DNA from 2 places in the Paenibacillus sp. FSL H8-0548 genome. Region 1 is predicted to be linked to the other one. Evidence: riboswitches for the same ligand, from Rfam matches in the RefSeq annotation. Region 1 holds a riboswitch; the other holds the start of a gene.
What was found. A riboswitch is a leader RNA that binds a small molecule or an ion and turns the genes downstream of it on or off. The one in region 1 is predicted to bind cyclic di-AMP.

Region 1 (3,622 bases):
AAAGATGGCTGAGATGATATTTGGTGCCTGGCCAATGGTGAGCAAGGATAGGCCCACGGCTATGCTGTTAAAGATAGCATGTGTGAACATCGCTGTAATGAAGCCGTATCTGACAAAAATAAAGCTGAACGCCAGTCCGATAATGATCAGCTCGATCAACCTTGTCGAAGATGGATAGAACGGATAGGTCACATGCCCAAGCGCCCAAAACAAGGTTGGCAGCAGCGCTGCAGCGAACGTGTTTTTGAACCATTTGCGGAATAATCCGATACCGAAGAAGCGGAATACAGCCTCTTCAGAAATAGCGGCAGCCCAAGCGAGCACTGGCATGAGCCACAAAATACCGATATTGTACGGAGACTGCGTAACGTCTGTTGTATCCCAGGTACCGATCGATAGCTTTAAACCGATAAAGATAACGGCCTGCACCGCGAATAGAATGATCGCGAACAAATAAGCTAATCCGACGCTGCGCCAAACATAGTCGCCGTAGCCCTTTTGTCCAAAACGCGGCCACAACGAGCGGCCCTGCGCCTTCCAGAGAGCATCGCCCGCGACGATCGAGAAGTAGATGGATGCAGCCATCGGTATGGTTAGCAGAACGGTGAAGATTGCAGTAATCATCGTCGCTTGGCCAGCGATTTCATTTTCCCCGAGCGAGGCTCGAATGCCGTCCAGCACATTTAAATTCATGATTAGATATGTAATAAAATAGACGATGGTCAAAATAACTCCGTATTTGAACGATGTAAATCTTCGGTATAATACGGCATAAATAATGGCGAGAACAAATAGCACGAAGCTCATTAAAAAGTAGCCGAAGCCGGTTAGGTAACCCGCTATTTTATCCTGATTTTTCACATAGCTGATATAGTCATCAGGAGCAACGAAGGCAGGCTTATATTTAGTAATCACAGTTCTACCATTCAAGCTTATAGCATCGACAGTAAGAGCGAGTTTAGCCTCTTCGATGCTGTATTTCTCGGATGCCTTACCCTGCCATTCCCCTGCTGAATTAATCTGACTATTATTAAAATCGATACCACTGAAGCTTTGTGCGGTCAGAAAAGCGATGATATCTTTGGTTTTATCGGCTTCAGTTAGCTCCTCTCCAGAGACTTTCAGATTCCATGCGACAATTTTTTCGCTTTGCATATGAACATATACATGCCCGTAGTTGCCATTTGTAAATTTCAAATCGACCTGATAGGTATCCGTTGGAAAGCTTTGGTCAAATTTGTCGCTGTACGTTTCAAGCAGCTTGTTTTTGGATAAATAGCCATAAAAGATTTTATCGGTTTGGTGTACCGCTTTGGCTGACTTCACCTTTATTCCGGTTTCCTTCTCAGCAAAGGCAGCGGCTCTGTTCTCGGCTGTGGATTTTTCAATGACCTTCATGTTCAATTCACCGGAAATCATTGAAGAGATCATTGGATAAATCTCAACTCCGGCATAAATAATAAAGCAAGCTACAGCAGCCCATAGAAAACGTTTCCATTCGCTAGGCTTAATTGAATCAATCATTGGTTCACCTCAACTATCGATATAATGAAAAGCATATCCTATAACATTAACATATAAATCCCTGAATTATCCAATGCAAAAGCATCATTTCCTTCAATAACACGCGAAATAACGATGTCCACCAAGCTTAAGGCGGGCTGTATGCTTCCCATGCCTGTTTTTGAGCTAAAATCGTGCTTAATGTCATAAAGCCCTCCTTTAAATTAAGACCGCTTTGGGATTATAATCGTTAACATCATACTAATCGCATAGCTACGCCGAATTTCCTAAGGAAAACGGGGGAACCATAAAGCTGTCAGCATTGACAGCATGGGGTGAATTTTTAAAGCGGGATTTATCCTGCTGCAAAATAGGGCTGCCTGTCCAGGCCCGAATCCGACAGCTAACCTCGTAGGCATCTGGAACAGGACTCATCGCACAGAGCACTTGAGTTTCAGTGCTTTTTTTTATGCTTAAAAAGCGATTTCTTACCTTACCATAACGAAGATGAGGCTGCTTAATGAAGGTAAACTGGAATGTTCTAAAGTGGTCGCCCCCACGGATACTTGTCAGTGGGTTTGCTCTTATTATATTACTGGGTGCTCTGTTATTATCCATGCCATTTGCATCGGTAGAGGGGCAGCGGCTGCCTTTTCTCGATGCGCTGTTTACAGCGACGTCGGCCACTTGTGTGACAGGGCTGGTTGTCGTCGATACGGGAACCTATTTTTCCGTTCCTGGTCAAGTCATCTTAATGTGTTTATTTCAGCTTGGCGGTCTAGGCTTCATGACGATGGCCACCTTGGTAGCACTTGCGCTGCGCAAAAGGATTTCACTGCGTGAGCGGCTTTTGCTTCAGGAAGCGATGAATCAGACGAGTATGGAAGGCATCGTGCGTCTGATTCAGCGGGTAATCGTTTATTCCTTAACGATTGAGCTTGCAGGTGCTGTGCTTTTTGCTATTCGATTTGCTTTTGATATGCCGCTTGGTCGAGCCTTGTATTTTGGCGCATTTCATGCGGTATCCTTATTTAATAATGCCGGGTTTGATATTTTTGGCGAGTATCGCAGCTTAACGGAGTATGCTTCCGACCCAATGGTCAATTTAACAGCTGTGCTGCTTATTATTACTGGCGGCTTAGGATTTATCGTTCTATCGGATCTAATGGAATATAACAAAAAACGGAAGCTTTCATTGCACAGCAAGGTTGTATTGTCGATGACGGGCACGTTAATTGCTGTGGGCACGATCGTTATTTTTATATTCGAGTTTTCCAATACGAAGACGCTTGGTTCCATGGATTTTGGTGGGAAAATCTTGTCCTCCTTCTTCCAATCGGTAACGCCGAGGACCGCGGGTGCCAATACGCTTGATTATACGGCGCTGCGGCAGGCGACGATGTTCTTCACCATTATATTGATGTTTATTGGCGCCTCTCCAGGCTCCACAGGCGGCGGGATTAAGACGACTACCTTTACGACCTTGGTCGGTGCAGTGCTTGCCATGATTCGCGGACGCGAGGACATCGTGTTTTTCCGGCATAGGCTCGGCAAGGATAGAATTTTTAAAGCGCTGACGATTACGTTGATTTCACTAGGACTTGTCATTATCGCAACGATGGTCCTGTCCATGACGGAGAAGCAGCCATTCTTGTTTTTGTTGTTCGAAGCTACCTCGGCATTCGGCACGGTAGGCTTATCGATAGGTGTTACGCCCGAGTTAAGCGCAGTTGGAAAAATAGTGATTGCATTTACGATGTTTGCCGGACGACTAGGCCCACTGACGTTAGCTTACGCGCTAGGGCCTCGTACAGAAAAAGAATTGTACCGGTATCCAGAAGGTAAAATTACAATTGGTTAGGAGATACAGTAAGTGGCGACAAAAAAGAAGCAATTTGTAATCATTGGGCTTGGAAGATTTGGCTCAAGCTTGGGCAGAGAGCTTATCCAGCTTGGCAACGAGGTGCTGGGCATCGATAAGGATGAGGAGGCCGTCCAGGAAATGAGCGGCGCACTCACTTATGCGGTATCAGCGGATTGCACAGATGAGGAATCACTGCGCTCGCTTGGTGTTCGGAACTTCGATTGCGGAGTTGTAGCCATCGGAGATGACATTCAA
Region 2 (3,622 bases), 2.3 Mb from region 1:
TCGCAAAGCATGGAAGCCCGTTGTTCTTCTTTACTGGGTAGAATCTATTCTCTCGCTGGCCCCAGCCTGGTGGCTGCTGCCGCGCGCGCTCGAGTCTCTGCTTCAGAGCAGCTCCGTGCCGGAGCTTATGCAAACGGTACTGCCCGGAGCAGCACTATGGCTCATATGGGGGACGGTGCTGCACCTGCTGTTTCTATCGATGCAGCTTGGCGCAGCCTCTGGCGAGGGCGTCTTCCGCTCCTTATGGCTCGCTCTGCGTAACTTTCTCTCCTATGCAGCACTGTCGCTTATTATGTGGGGATTGGGCGCAGCTGCTGGCATTGTCGTCACCAGCGTATCCATGCTTTGGACCGGATTGTTCGCACTCATTCTGCATCAAGGCTATCATCTCGTTCGTACATTAATGAAAGTATGGACGATAGCAGCGCAGTATGAATACCTGCAATCGAAATGAATAACTTCATGCACGGCCCCTCCTCCACAATGATGTGGTCGCGAGGGGCTTTTTTATTTCTTATTTACCGCAACTAATTGTTGGAATTTATGTATAAATAGTTGACAGAAAATGATAATTGGGGGATATAGAAATGATGCGTAAAAAACTCATTATAATATCGATGGCGTTGCTCCTATCAGGCGGCTCATTAGTTGCCGCGGACAAACTATTTCAGAAGGTAACCATCCTTTATAATAATAATAAGCTGCAGGCAGACGATGGATTGCTGGTGGATGATAAGATCTATATCAATATTCGCTCTCTTAGTGAGCCTCTGCAGGCTTTTATCCAGTGGAAAAGCAGTGAGAAGAGGCTTATTATTCAGAAGCCTAATGTTCATATGTTTCTGATGAACGAGAAGCGTACAATGTTTGGTCAAGTCGATAAGGGCACGACTCAGAAGTTTCTAGTGCAGGCACAAATCGATAACTTAAATCTTGAGATAGATAGCTTCAAGGTGATGATTGTCGATCCGAACGATAAAGAAACTGTCATTGACAGCCGCAATCAAAAGGATAATGACTTTAAAGAATTCGTTGAGAAGGATACGTTTTGGTTCAGCTCAAAGGTCATCACCTATGATTTTAAATATGCAGGCAAATACAGGCTGCAGTTCTGGATGGAGCAAAAAAACGGGGATCCGCAGATCATCTCAGAAAAAGTCATTACTGCGAAATAATGAAGAAACTTATACTTCCTATATTTTAAAATAGCTACTCTGCGTTGAACAAGGAAGCCGTTCTTATGAACAGCTTCCTTGTTCTATTTGCACTTCGCTTGCGGCTAGCGAAATAGGTATTTATACATATGAGATATTTTTAATCTTTTGCAAAAAAGGTTACAACACCGCCGTTTATAGGCCGCTAGACTTGGTCCAGCGATATGCTCCCAAAGGGACAAATCGGTATATTTTACACGATATCCACATAATAAATGAAATTGAGTTCATTCATTTGGTTAGAAAGTACTACTAACAACGGTTTTATTACAGTAAACACGGATTAATGAATGAATAAGCCAAAAGTTTACATGAGAATTATTAGAATTTGCCAGTAAAAGCAGGAGATGATTGAAAATAATCGAATAATTCTCAACAGCAGTAAAAAAACAGCCTAATTCCCTATGGGGAAACGGGGGAACCACTTTGGGTGAATTGATTCCGATGTCTGATCCATTTTGCAGCGTCTGAGGAATCATAGGGAGCCTTCAACCGAACCCCACAGCTAACCTCGTCGGCCTTGGAAGGAGCTTCACAATTGAAAAAGGTTACCGCATTACTAATGGGTCTCGTACTCCTTCTTGCTTTTCAAGCGGGAAGCGCGTTCGCAGATTCAAAACTGAACGGATTTATCGATGGTGTGATTGGTACCCCGTACAAGAGCGGTGGAACATCGTCGAAAGGCTTTGATTGCTCTGGATTTACAAGCTATGTGTTCACTAAAATGGGCATCGAGCTTCCACGTACTTCCGTTGCGCAATCCAAAGCAGGCACGAAGGTCGATAAGACTGATCTAATTCCGGGAGATCTTGTGTTTTTTGACACCGTTGGTGGCAACAATAGCAGTGTATCCCACGTTGGCATTTACATTGGAGACGGTAAGTTTGCTCATTCATCCTCGAGCAGAGGTGTTGTAACAGACAAACTGAACTCTTCCTATTATGAAACTCGTTTTGTGACTGCTCGTCGTGTCATGAATGATGAGTCTTTCGAAGCATTTGCTAACGAAAAATAGAGTAACCTGGCCCTTCGCAGTAAGGACTTTATAGGTAGGCTCATTCAGCAAAGCCGCAGTTTTTTGTCCTGAAACGACAAATGACATGCGGCTTTGCTGTTTCATCCCAAGCTTTTCGCGATATCTGAAAGGAGCACTGCTTGATGTACTTATTCATTCATCGCAAAGATTTGCGTACTGCAGATTTGCGGGCATTTGACTATTTAAAGAAAAAGGATACGCCCGGCATTCATTTGCTCATCATAGATCCCATTTTAATCGGCGGAGGCAGGCTAACCAGCCATAGCGGCAGAAATTTCATGGCACAGGCCGCATCTTTGCTGCACAGCTATTTTAACGAGGACAGGGAGCTTCATGTGCTCTATGGGGACCCTGCCTTAATAACAGAGGCGCTTCTGCAAGCCCACCCCATTGACGAGGTTGTGGTCCATGCAGACTACACGCCTTATGCCCGTAAGCGGGACGAGCAGTTGCAGCAGGTTACTCGTAGTCTAGGGCGTCGCTGGATGCCCCTTGCAGATGCAGCACTTGCTGATCTCGAGGCTTTCCCAGCATTCGCGCGTCGACAAGAGACCTACAAGGTGTTTACCCCCTTCTACCGGATGTGGAGCAGCTTTATGCTGCAATGCTATAGTCCGATGGGCGAAACAACGATACAGCAGCTTTCAACTGTAAAAGAATTGAACAGCACTATTGCACAGCAGTTTGAGCTGCCTAATTCCATATCCTCTGCACTGGGCGGTACGAACGTTGAGGGATTGCCCAAATCGCTGCTGAGGCTCGATCGCTTCATGCGTGAACGTCTTGCTTCCTATGCAGATAGCCGTGATTCCTTTGCAGAGGAGCTTACGAGCGGGCTCGCTCGCTTCTTGAATACAGGCGCGATCTCGTCGCGTCACGCTTATGAGCAAACACAGGGCTTGCCCGGAGCTGAAGCATGGCATCGCCAGCTTGCATGGAGAGATTTCTATTTGTATCAAGCCATGTATAATGATGATTATTTCAGGTACGAGCAGCAAACAGATCTGTCTGCCTTGTCAGATAAGCATTTTGAAGCATGGACTTCCGCTGCAACAGGTATTCCGATTATCGATGCCGCAATGACCCAGTTAAGCCGTACAGGAGAACTGCCAAATCGCTTGCGAATGGTTGTAGCGATGTTCTTAACCAAAAACCTGCTCTGCCCCTTTACGCTCGGGGAGCAGCATTTCCGTCATCATCTCAGCGATTATGACAATACACTTAACCGCGGAGGCTGGCTATGGTGCTCTTCGCTCGGCTACGATGCTGCGCCTTATTTCCGAATTATGAATCCAGCACTTCAGTCGCAAACGCATGATCCCAGCGGCAGCTACATCCGGCGCTGGCTGCCTCATTTGGCTCATCTGTCTGA

Region 2: it holds a riboswitch for cyclic di-AMP, as region 1 does, so the genes downstream of both, MHI37_RS00670 (C40 family peptidase) here and MHI37_RS22315 (TrkH family potassium uptake protein) in region 1, are expected to answer to the same signal.

What each region holds. Positions count from the first base shown of each region.
Region 1 covers NZ_CP152049.1:5,139,065-5,142,686, reverse strand. The annotation lists gene MHI37_RS22320 (CPBP family intramembrane glutamic endopeptidase) at 1-1,524, opposite strand, end outside; cyclic di-AMP (ydaO/yuaA leader) riboswitch at 1,770-1,936, shown strand; gene MHI37_RS22315 (TrkH family potassium uptake protein) at 2,024-3,364, shown strand; gene MHI37_RS22310 (TrkA family potassium uptake protein) at 3,377-3,622, shown strand, end outside.
Region 2 covers NZ_CP152049.1:135,541-139,162, reverse strand. The annotation lists gene MHI37_RS00680 (hypothetical protein) at 1-454, shown strand, start outside; gene MHI37_RS00675 (hypothetical protein) at 588-1,175, shown strand; cyclic di-AMP (ydaO/yuaA leader) riboswitch at 1,596-1,749, shown strand; gene MHI37_RS00670 (C40 family peptidase) at 1,753-2,229, shown strand; gene MHI37_RS00665 (deoxyribodipyrimidine photo-lyase) at 2,373-3,622, shown strand, end outside.